DNA from 3 places in the Paenibacillus sp. FSL L8-0333 genome. Region 1 is predicted to be linked to each of the others. Evidence: a T-box and tRNA genes for the amino acid it is inferred to sense, from the RefSeq annotation. Region 1 holds a T-box; the other regions hold tRNA genes.
The links. A T-box is a leader RNA that pairs with one kind of tRNA and senses whether it is charged. The one in region 1 lies ahead of metG (methionine--tRNA ligase), so its partner is inferred to be a tRNA-Met.
Positions count from the first base shown of each region.

Region 1 (3,249 bases):
AGTACCCAAGGTTGGGTCTCATCGATATATTTGTTGGTGCGGCTAATGAATGTTCCGATAGCTGTTAGCGCCACGGAAAACTCCATTTTTTCCATAGCTTCTTCTACTTTGGCATAAGTATTCTCAGCCGCAGCTTGAAGCTCACCATCAAATGCTGTTACATTCCCGTCATATGCCGGAATCTCGCCTGCAAAATACTTTTCAACCATAGCCCCTGTACGGTTCAACAGGTTACCAAGGTCGTTGGCAAGGTCATAGTTAACCCGGTCTACAAAGCTTTCCGGTGTGAACGTGCCATCAGAACCAAACGGTACTTCGCGCAGCAGGTAATATCGTAATGCATCCAAGCCATAACGATCAATCAGTGTCACAGGATCAACTACGTTACCTTTAGATTTCGACATTTTTCCATCTTTCATGAGCAACCAGCCATGGGCAAATACCTTTTTCGGAAGGGGTTCACCAAGCGCCATCAGAATGATCGGCCAGTAAATTGTATGGAAACGAACAATTTCTTTACCAACGATGTGTACATCCGCGGGCCAGAACTTGTCATACAAGGTGCGATCCTCGGAACCATAACCTAGAGCAGTAATATAGTTAGTCAAAGCATCAATCCACACGTACACGACATGCTTCTCGTCGCCCTTAACTTTCACACCCCAATCAAAGGTTGTGCGGGAAACTGCCAGGTCTTCCAGTCCGGGCTTGATGAAATTGTTAATCATTTCGTTCTTACGGGATTCCGGCAAAATAAACTCTGGATTCTCCTCGTAAAATTGCAGTAACCGATCCGCATATTTACTCATCCGGAAGAAATAACTTGCTTCCTTCACCAGCTCAACCGGGTGGCCGCTATCTGGGCTTTTTGCACCAGTAATCACACCGTTATCATCACGCACAATATCAACTAATTGCGTTTCTGTGTAAAAGGTTTCATCTGGGATACTATACCAGCCCTCATATTCACCTTTATAGATATCTCCTTGCTGCAGCAACCGATCAAAAATATCCTGTACCACTTTTTTATGACGCTCTTCCGTAGTACGGATGAAGTCATCGTTCGAAATGTCCAGCTTGCGCCATAGCTCCTTAATACCAACAACAATGTCGTCTACGAACTGCTGAGGGGTCTTTCCTGCTTCCTCTGCCTTCCGCTCAATCTTTTGTCCATGTTCGTCTGTACCGGTTAGATAACGCACTTCGTAGCCGCGCAGACGTTTGTAACGGGCCATTGCGTCTCCTGCCACGGTTGAATAAGCATGTCCGATATGTAGCTTGTCACTCGGATAATAAATTGGTGTCGTTAGGTAAAACGTTTTTTTCTCACTCATTCGGTAATCATCCTTTCTTATTAAAAAACAAAAAACTCCCGTCCCCATAATGGGGCGAGAGTATAACTCACGCGATACCACCCAAATTTCCTGCCTCTTCACAGAGCACAGGCTTCGCCAGTTCCCTCGCGGGAACTGTCCATTAACGCTGGATCACGCTGTTATCTTACGTGAACCTCAATTGCAGTCCCCGCTCGAACACAGTTCCTCCCGGACCATATTCAATCTAACGCTCCATACCGGCTTTCAGCACATTCCGGCTCTCTGTAATGGACGTAACGATTTACTTATCCGTTCTTCGGAATTCATACTATTACTTGTGAATATACCCAAAGGTAAGGCCCCATGTCAAGTCGCAGGGGCAGAATCCTTCTCAGCAGATTCATCTTGAAGCGGCGGCACAGGATCAAGTCCTCCAGGATGAAAGGGATGACATCTGGCAATCCGCTTAGCTGCAAGCCATGAGCCTTTCAGTGGACCATGGACTTCAATGGCTTCCAAGGCATAGGCAGAGCAGGTTGGATAGAAGCGACAGGTTGCTGGTTTAATAGGGGAAATGTACCTGCGGTACACCCGAATAGGCGCCTGAATCGTTCTGCGTAGGGTCACCATTTCTAAAGTCCCTTTTGTTTATCTGATGCTGCAACTAGTTCTTCTTCCCGGTTCTCTTCACATTCTTTGCAATAACCGAACACCTCAAATTTATGCTTGACTACCCGGAATTGATCGGGTGTATCCGTTAAATTCATCGGGCAGAAATTAATCGGGTAGGTCTTTTGGCATTGAAGGCAGATCATATGATGGTGATGATCCTGATGATTGCAGCTTCCCTTGAACTTCACTCCGTCTTCAAAGACAATCTGTTCAAGCACACCAAGCTCTTCCATTACACGAAGATTGCGGTACACCGTATCAAAGCTAAGCCCGCTATACTTGCGGCCCATATGCTCATATACATCCTTCGCTGACAAATATCCCTTATTCTCGCCGAATAACTGGGCAAGCGTTTTGCGTTGGTCGGTGATTCGCAGTCCTTGCCCCGACATGACTTCTAATATTTGTTCTGTCGACAGCATACGCTCATCTCCCATAAGATCAGTTCATTTATATTTCACTCTCTTAATAATGCCCCAAAATAAATGCCCCGTCAATGAAGCACAATGAAGCACCCCTACATAACCAATGAATTATTATATTTAAACAAAAGCCCGGCTGCGTATTCCTTTACGGAATATTCAGCCGGGCCTTTATTGTAGATAATTCCCCAATAGAGCTTATAGGGATATTCCTATTCTGTTATTTCTTTGCTGGAAGTGGAGTGATGAGGAAATTGACCGGCAAGTTACTGCCTGAAGCTGCTGTGAACAAAATCTCCACACTGCCGCCATACTCACCACTACGATAAACCACACTGTTCATATCAGCATTAGCAAGACTTCCCACGCTTGGCATATGCACGATTTGATTATTAACCATAACCGGCCCCATATAGTTACCGCCACGTGGATTAAACGTAATCAAGGAGTTTGGTGCAACATTTTCGAATCTGATCTTGTATAATACCCCGAAATTACCGGCATTGGATGCTTCCGTACCTGCCATTGGGTCTACGCCAGCCAGGTTCTTATCACTGGAATTATCGCCTAGCAGAAGTTTTGCAGGGGTTTTTCCTACCTCATCGGTAACCGTGATAATACGAGTAGAATCTTCGTAAGTTCCCCGATTATGCACTCCGTCTTGATCCAGAACTGGAAGTGTTGGAAGTGTAGTCAGTGGATCTTTATTCGCATCAATTAACATGACATTATAATCGATTGGATAATCACTAAATAAGTCCGCTTGCAGTGAAACAATTTCACTTGGTTTCATCGCAATTTGGTTTAGATCCGTCAGAATTGAGACGCTTTCCCCGGGT
Region 1 covers NZ_CP150186.1:4,866,210-4,869,458, forward strand. Annotated here, with positions in the region: gene metG (methionine--tRNA ligase) at 1-1,334, opposite strand, end outside; T-box leader at 1,382-1,642, opposite strand; gene yidD (membrane protein insertion efficiency factor YidD) at 1,683-1,946, opposite strand; gene NYE72_RS21890 (transcriptional repressor) at 1,949-2,410, opposite strand; gene NYE72_RS21895 (copper amine oxidase N-terminal domain-containing protein) at 2,631-3,249, opposite strand, start outside.

Region 2 (3,249 bases), 2.9 Mb from region 1:
GAGAAGAGAATTCTAAGGCGCGCGGAAGAACTCTCGTTAAGGAACTCGGCAAAATGACCCCGTAACTTCGGGAGAAGGGGTGCCCCGGTAGTGTGAATAGCACGAGGGGGCCGCAGTGAAAAGGCCCAAGCGACTGTTTAGCAAAAACACAGGTCTGTGCGAAGCCGCAAGGCGAAGTATACGGGCTGACGCCTGCCCGGTGCTGGAAGGTTAAGGGGAGTGGTTAGGGGTAACCCGAAGCTATGAACCGAAGCCCCAGTAAACGGCGGCCGTAACTATAACGGTCCTAAGGTAGCGAAATTCCTTGTCAGGTAAATTCTGACCCGCACGAATGGCGTAACGACTTGGGCGCTGTCTCAACGAGAGATCCGGTGAAATTTTAATACCTGTGAAGATGCAGGTTACCCGCGACAAGACGGAAAGACCCCATGGAGCTTTACTGCAGCTTGATATTGAATTTGGGTACGATCTGTACAGGATAGGTGGGAGCCGTAGAAATCGGAGCGCAAGCTTCGGTGGAGGCGCCGTTGGGATACCACCCTGATCGTATCTAGGTTCTAACCTAGTACCCTAATCGGGTACGGGGACCGTGTCAGGCGGGCAGTTTGACTGGGGCGGTCGCCTCCTAAAGAGTAACGGAGGCGTTCCAAGGTTCCCTCAGAATGGTTGGAAATCATTCGCAGAGTGCAAAGGCATAAGGGAGCTTGACTGCGAGACCTACAAGTCGAGCAGGGACGAAAGTCGGACTTAGTGATCCGGTGGTACCGCATGGAAGGGCCATCGCTCAACGGATAAAAGCTACCCTGGGGATAACAGGCTTATCTCCCCCAAGAGTCCACATCGACGGGGAGGTTTGGCACCTCGATGTCGGCTCATCGCATCCTGGGGCTGAAGTAGGTCCCAAGGGTTGGGCTGTTCGCCCATTAAAGCGGTACGCGAGCTGGGTTCAGAACGTCGTGAGACAGTTCGGTCCCTATCTGTCGTGGGCGCAGGAAATTTGAGAGGAGCTGTCCTTAGTACGAGAGGACCGGGATGGACGTACCGCTGGTGCACCAGTTGTTCCGCCAGGAGCATGGCTGGGTAGCTACGTACGGACGGGATAAGCGCTGAAAGCATCTAAGCGTGAAGCCCCCCTCAAGATGAGATTTCCCAATTAGTAAGACCCCTTGAAGACGACGAGGTAGATAGGTTGGAGGTGGAAGTGCAGCAATGCATGGAGCTGACCAATACTAATCGGTCGAGGGCTTATCCTATACTTAGAATGCAGATTCGTTTCGGATTCAGTTTTCAGGCGATTAAGCCTGAGCATTTACGCTGTAAATGCCCGTTTGGTGGCGATAGCGGAGGGGTTCCACACGTACCCATCCCGAACACGACCGTTAAGCCCTCCAGCGCCGATGGTACTTGGACCGAAGGGTCCTGGGAGAGTAGGACGCCGCCAAGCGGACAACCACATTACCCGTGGTATTTTTTTTGCCCTTAATATTAATATGTCTTAGAAGGGCCTTTAGCTCAGCTGGTTAGAGCGCACCCCTGATAAGGGTGAGGTCGGTGGTTCGAGTCCACTAAGGCCCACCATATTCCCTGATAGCTCAGTTGGTAGAGCACTCGACTGTTAATCGAGTTGTCACAGGTTCGAGTCCTGTTCGGGGAGCCATTTATGGAGAGGTGTCCGAGTTTGGCCGAAGGAGCACGATTGGAAATCGTGTAGGCGCCACAAGCGTCTCGAGGGTTCGAATCCCTCTCTCTCCGCCATAAAAATTATTAGCATGGCCCGTTGGTCAAGGGGTTAAGACACCTCCCTTTCACGGAGGTAACATGGGTTCGAATCCCATACGGGTCATATCATGGAGGCTTAGCTCAGCTGGGAGAGCATCTGCCTTACAAGCAGAGGGTCGGGGGTTCGATCCCCTCAGCCTCCACCATAATATTCTCACTGACGCGGGGTGGAGCAGCCCGGTAGCTCGTCGGGCTCATAACCCGAAGGTCGCAGGTTCAAGTCCTGCCCCCGCAACCAATTTACTCTTATACATTATGTTTAGGGATAAGCTGGTATGGTGAAAATGAATAGTATATACTTATTAATGACGCGGGGTGGAGCAGCCCGGTAGCTCGTCGGGCTCATAACCCGAAGGCCGCAGGTTCAAATCCTGCCCCCGCAACCAATTTACACTTATGCATTATGTCTATGGAACCGTGGTGTAGTTGGCCTAACATGCCTGCCTGTCACGCAGGAGATCGCGGGTTCGAATCCCGTCGGTTCCGCCATTTAGTTAATTATTATTGGGGATTAGCCAAGCGGTAAGGCAACGGACTTTGACTCCGTCATGCATAGGTTCAAATCCTATATCCCCAGCCATTTATGAGAGCCATTAGCTCAGTTGGTAGAGCACCTGACTTTTAATCAGGGTGTCGAAGGTTCGAGTCCTTCATGGCTCACCATTTTCTTTAAAGTGTGCGCGTGTGGCGGAATTGGCAGACGCACCAGACTTAGGATCTGGCGTTTCACGACGTGGGGGTTCGAGTCCCTTCACGCGCACCATGTTTTTGCGGACGTGGCTCAGCGGTAGAGCATCGCCTTGCCAAGGCGAGGGTCGCGGGTTCGATTCCCGTCGTCCGCTCCATATAGATTTTGCGCCCTTAGCTCAGCTGGATAGAGCGTTTGACTACGAATCAAAAGGCCGGGAGTTCGAATCTCTCAGGGCGCGCCATTTTTATTACTAAGCAGTTATAGTATTGTTAACGGGATGTAGCTCAGCTTGGTAGAGCACCTGGTTTGGGACCAGGGGGTCGCATGTTCAAATCGTGTCATCCCGATTTTATACCTTTGCGGGTGTAGTTCAATGGTAGAACTTCAGCCTTCCAAGCTGATAGCGTGGGTTCGATTCCCATCACCCGCTTATAATGAGAAACACCTGCCGGTATTAGGCGGGTGTTTTTTTGATTGGACATATCTTACGGAGACTTAAATAATAGAAACGCCCCCCTCCTTAATATAGGAAAGGGACGCTGCTGTAGTGGGTTTATAAGGGATCGTCCTTATATAAGAACGCCTACCTCACCATTATTCACGAACTTAATACTTTCGATCTTCACCTCTAGTTGACCTGAAGGAATCGCTAGCTGACAAGTACTGCCGAGCTCAGCCAGCAGCAACTGCATGCCTATAGGTGACAACATAGAAATCTTGTTATCGTTAGGTTCTGCTTGGTTAGGAAATACGATGGTATAGATATCTGTAGTATTATC
Region 2 covers NZ_CP150186.1:954,257-957,505, forward strand. Annotated here, with positions in the region: rRNA gene NYE72_RS04075 (23S ribosomal RNA) at 1-1,253, shown strand, start outside; rRNA gene rrf (5S ribosomal RNA) at 1,328-1,444, shown strand; tRNA gene NYE72_RS04085 (tRNA-Ile) at 1,502-1,578, shown strand; tRNA gene NYE72_RS04090 (tRNA-Asn) at 1,582-1,657, shown strand; tRNA gene NYE72_RS04095 (tRNA-Ser) at 1,663-1,755, shown strand; tRNA gene NYE72_RS04100 (tRNA-Glu) at 1,772-1,843, shown strand; tRNA gene NYE72_RS04105 (tRNA-Val) at 1,850-1,925, shown strand; tRNA gene NYE72_RS04110 (tRNA-Met) at 1,941-2,017, shown strand; tRNA gene NYE72_RS04115 (tRNA-Met) at 2,089-2,165, shown strand; tRNA gene NYE72_RS04120 (tRNA-Asp) at 2,191-2,268, shown strand; tRNA gene NYE72_RS04125 (tRNA-Gln) at 2,285-2,359, shown strand; tRNA gene NYE72_RS04130 (tRNA-Lys) at 2,367-2,442, shown strand; tRNA gene NYE72_RS04135 (tRNA-Leu) at 2,458-2,542, shown strand; tRNA gene NYE72_RS04140 (tRNA-Gly) at 2,550-2,624, shown strand; tRNA gene NYE72_RS04145 (tRNA-Arg) at 2,635-2,711, shown strand; tRNA gene NYE72_RS04150 (tRNA-Pro) at 2,744-2,817, shown strand; tRNA gene NYE72_RS04155 (tRNA-Gly) at 2,830-2,900, shown strand; gene NYE72_RS04160 (GreA/GreB family elongation factor) at 3,040-3,249, opposite strand, start outside.
Region 2: it encodes a tRNA-Met, which carries the amino acid that the T-box ahead of metG (methionine--tRNA ligase) is inferred to sense. The anticodon was not compared.

Region 3 (3,249 bases), 1.1 Mb from region 1:
CGTAGAAATCGGAGCGCAAGCTTCGGTGGAGGCGCCGTTGGGATACCACCCTGATCGTATCTAGGTTCTAACCTAGTACCCTAATCGGGTACGGGGACCGTGTCAGGCGGGCAGTTTGACTGGGGCGGTCGCCTCCTAAAGAGTAACGGAGGCGTTCCAAGGTTCCCTCAGAATGGTTGGAAATCATTCGCAGAGTGCAAAGGCATAAGGGAGCTTGACTGCGAGACCTACAAGTCGAGCAGGGACGAAAGTCGGACTTAGTGATCCGGTGGTACCGCATGGAAGGGCCATCGCTCAACGGATAAAAGCTACCCTGGGGATAACAGGCTTATCTCCCCCAAGAGTCCACATCGACGGGGAGGTTTGGCACCTCGATGTCGGCTCATCGCATCCTGGGGCTGAAGTAGGTCCCAAGGGTTGGGCTGTTCGCCCATTAAAGCGGTACGCGAGCTGGGTTCAGAACGTCGTGAGACAGTTCGGTCCCTATCTGTCGTGGGCGCAGGAAATTTGAGAGGAGCTGTCCTTAGTACGAGAGGACCGGGATGGACGTACCGCTGGTGCACCAGTTGTTCCGCCAGGAGCATGGCTGGGTAGCTACGTACGGACGGGATAAGCGCTGAAAGCATCTAAGCGTGAAGCCCCCCTCAAGATGAGATTTCCCAATTAGTAAGACCCCTTGAAGACGACGAGGTAGATAGGTTGGAGGTGGAAGTGCAGCAATGCATGGAGCTGACCAATACTAATCGGTCGAGGGCTTATCCTATACTTAGAATGCAGATTCGTTTCGGATTCAGTTTTCAGGCGATTAAGCTTGGTATGAATATTCCCTGATAGCTCAGTTGGTAGAGCACTCGACTGTTAATCGAGTTGTCACAGGTTCGAGTCCTGTTCGGGGAGCCATATGGAGAGGTGTCCGAGTTTGGCCGAAGGAGCACGATTGGAAATCGTGTAGGCGCCACAAGCGTCTCGAGGGTTCGAATCCCTCTCTCTCCGCCACAAATTTTTAATTAGTATGGCCCGTTGGTCAAGGGGTTAAGACACCTCCCTTTCACGGAGGTAACATGGGTTCGAATCCCATACGGGTCACCAAATTTTCACTTGATTTATCCTAGTGGACTTTGGTACAATAACAATTGTTGTTTATGGAGGCTTAGCTCAGCTGGGAGAGCATCTGCCTTACAAGCAGAGGGTCGGGGGTTCGATCCCCTCAGCCTCCACCATAACATATTTTTACTGACGCGGGGTGGAGCAGCCCGGTAGCTCGTCGGGCTCATAACCCGAAGGCCGCAGGTTCAAATCCTGCCCCCGCAACCAATTAACTTAAGCAATTATATCTTTTGGAACCGTGGTGTAGTTGGCCTAACATGCCTGCCTGTCACGCAGGAGATCGCGGGTTCGAATCCCGTCGGTTCCGCCATTTTCATCATGGCTCGGTAGCTCAGTCGGTAGAGCAGAGGACTGAAAATCCTCGTGTCGGCGGTTCGATTCCGTCCCGAGCCACCATTTATCATCACAAAAGAATGAGTGCCATGCCGGTGTAGCTCAATTGGTAGAGCAACTGACTTGTAATCAGTAGGTTGGGGGTTCAAGTCCTCTCGCCGGCACCATCCTTGGAGGATTAGCGAAGTGGCCAAACGCATCAGACTGTAAATCTGCTCACGTAAGTGTTCGGTGGTTCGAATCCATCATCCTCCACCAGTTTTTAGGGGCATAGTTTAAAGGTAGAACAACGGTCTCCAAAACCGTTGGTGTGGGTTCAATTCCTGCTGCCCCTGCCAAGTTCTTTCTAAAGTTTAATATGGCGGCCGTGGCGAAGGGGTTAACGCACCGGATTGTGGTTCCGGCATTCGTGGGTTCGAGACCCATCGGCCGCCCCATTTTCTTTAAAAATGAATAATGGCAACAATATCAACTTAATATGGCGACTGTGGCGAAGGGGTTAACGCACCGGATTGTGGTTCCGGCATTCGTGGGTTCGAGACCCATCAGTCGCCCCATTTTACTTTAAAATGTTATTGGGGATTAGCCAAGCGGTAAGGCAACGGACTTTGACTCCGTCACTCATAGGTTCGAATCCTATATCCCCAGCCATTTTATGCGGACGTGGCTCAGCGGTAGAGCATCGCCTTGCCAAGGCGAGGGTCGCGGGTTCGATTCCCGTCGTCCGCTCCAAAATTTACATGGCGCCATAGCCAAGTGGTAAGGCAAAGCTCTGCAAAAGCTTTATCCCCAGTTCAAATCTGGGTGGCGCCTCCATTTAGTTCATATGTGCCGGCGTGGCGGAATGGCAGACGCGCTCGACTCAAAATCGAGTGGGAAACCGTGGAGGTTCGAGTCCTCTCGCCGGTATCTTAAAAAGGTTAGTAAGAATGCTTTTATAAGCAATCTTACTAACCTTTTTTCTTTATGTTCTTAGTTTTACAGGATTAAGCCGTTGAATAGAGAGTTTCTCTATTTCAACGGCTTTTTTTAATCTGATTAGTGATTAACCTGATTGATTATTAATGCGGAATGCTCGCGGGGTATGACCTATTTCTCGTTTAAACATATTGCAGAATTGGGCATCGTTCACAAAACCTGCAGCAGCAGATACTTCAGAGATTTGCATCTGAGTATGACGTAATAGAGATTTTGCATAATCCAGGCGTTTTAACAGCAAATACCGCAGGGGTGAAGACCCGAAACGTTCTTTAAATAGATGGCGAAAACGATCGTAGCTATATCCGGACATTTCTGATAGTGTTTCGACGGACAATTTATGGCGATAATGCTCATTCATATAATTAAGGACATATTGTACTCGATCTTCTGATGGGGATTGATATCCAGAGGCACTAAGAAGCCTCATAAGATGGACGGTAATCTCGCTCATTTGTAGGTTTAGAAGCTCAGAGAATCCGTCTTGCTTACGTGTAAACTCTGCTTTCATTCGCAGCAGGATTTGAAGAACGGTCTGATCTTTATCATCTTCATATACGCCGAGCAGATTACTCATATTAGGGTGTTCCGAGTGGAAGCCTACAAATAATACATTTGCATCCTCACGGTGGTGCTCGTCATGTTTATGATTGGGTGGCACAAGCGCGAAAGAAGAGGAGCGAAAATGGTAACTTCGTGGGCCAACATTGGTTGTCCCTACCCCCTGTAAATAATAGACCAGTTCGTAGCATTCATGCTGGTGTGGAGGGATATAAGTATTTAGCTCATGTGTGGCACTTACAATATATAGAACACGATCCATGATGATCC
Region 3 covers NZ_CP150186.1:5,944,081-5,947,329, reverse strand. Annotated here, with positions in the region: rRNA gene NYE72_RS26475 (23S ribosomal RNA) at 1-763, shown strand, start outside; tRNA gene NYE72_RS26470 (tRNA-Asn) at 825-900, shown strand; tRNA gene NYE72_RS26465 (tRNA-Ser) at 904-996, shown strand; tRNA gene NYE72_RS26460 (tRNA-Glu) at 1,015-1,089, shown strand; tRNA gene NYE72_RS26455 (tRNA-Val) at 1,145-1,220, shown strand; tRNA gene NYE72_RS26450 (tRNA-Met) at 1,238-1,314, shown strand; tRNA gene NYE72_RS26445 (tRNA-Asp) at 1,340-1,417, shown strand; tRNA gene NYE72_RS26440 (tRNA-Phe) at 1,428-1,503, shown strand; tRNA gene NYE72_RS26435 (tRNA-Thr) at 1,532-1,607, shown strand; tRNA gene NYE72_RS26430 (tRNA-Tyr) at 1,613-1,698, shown strand; tRNA gene NYE72_RS26425 (tRNA-Trp) at 1,705-1,778, shown strand; tRNA gene NYE72_RS26420 (tRNA-His) at 1,802-1,877, shown strand; tRNA gene NYE72_RS26415 (tRNA-His) at 1,922-1,997, shown strand; tRNA gene NYE72_RS26410 (tRNA-Gln) at 2,017-2,091, shown strand; tRNA gene NYE72_RS26405 (tRNA-Gly) at 2,098-2,172, shown strand; tRNA gene NYE72_RS26400 (tRNA-Cys) at 2,183-2,256, shown strand; tRNA gene NYE72_RS26395 (tRNA-Leu) at 2,271-2,349, shown strand; gene NYE72_RS26390 (AraC family transcriptional regulator) at 2,486-3,241, opposite strand.
Region 3: it encodes a tRNA-Met, which carries the amino acid that the T-box ahead of metG (methionine--tRNA ligase) is inferred to sense. The anticodon was not compared.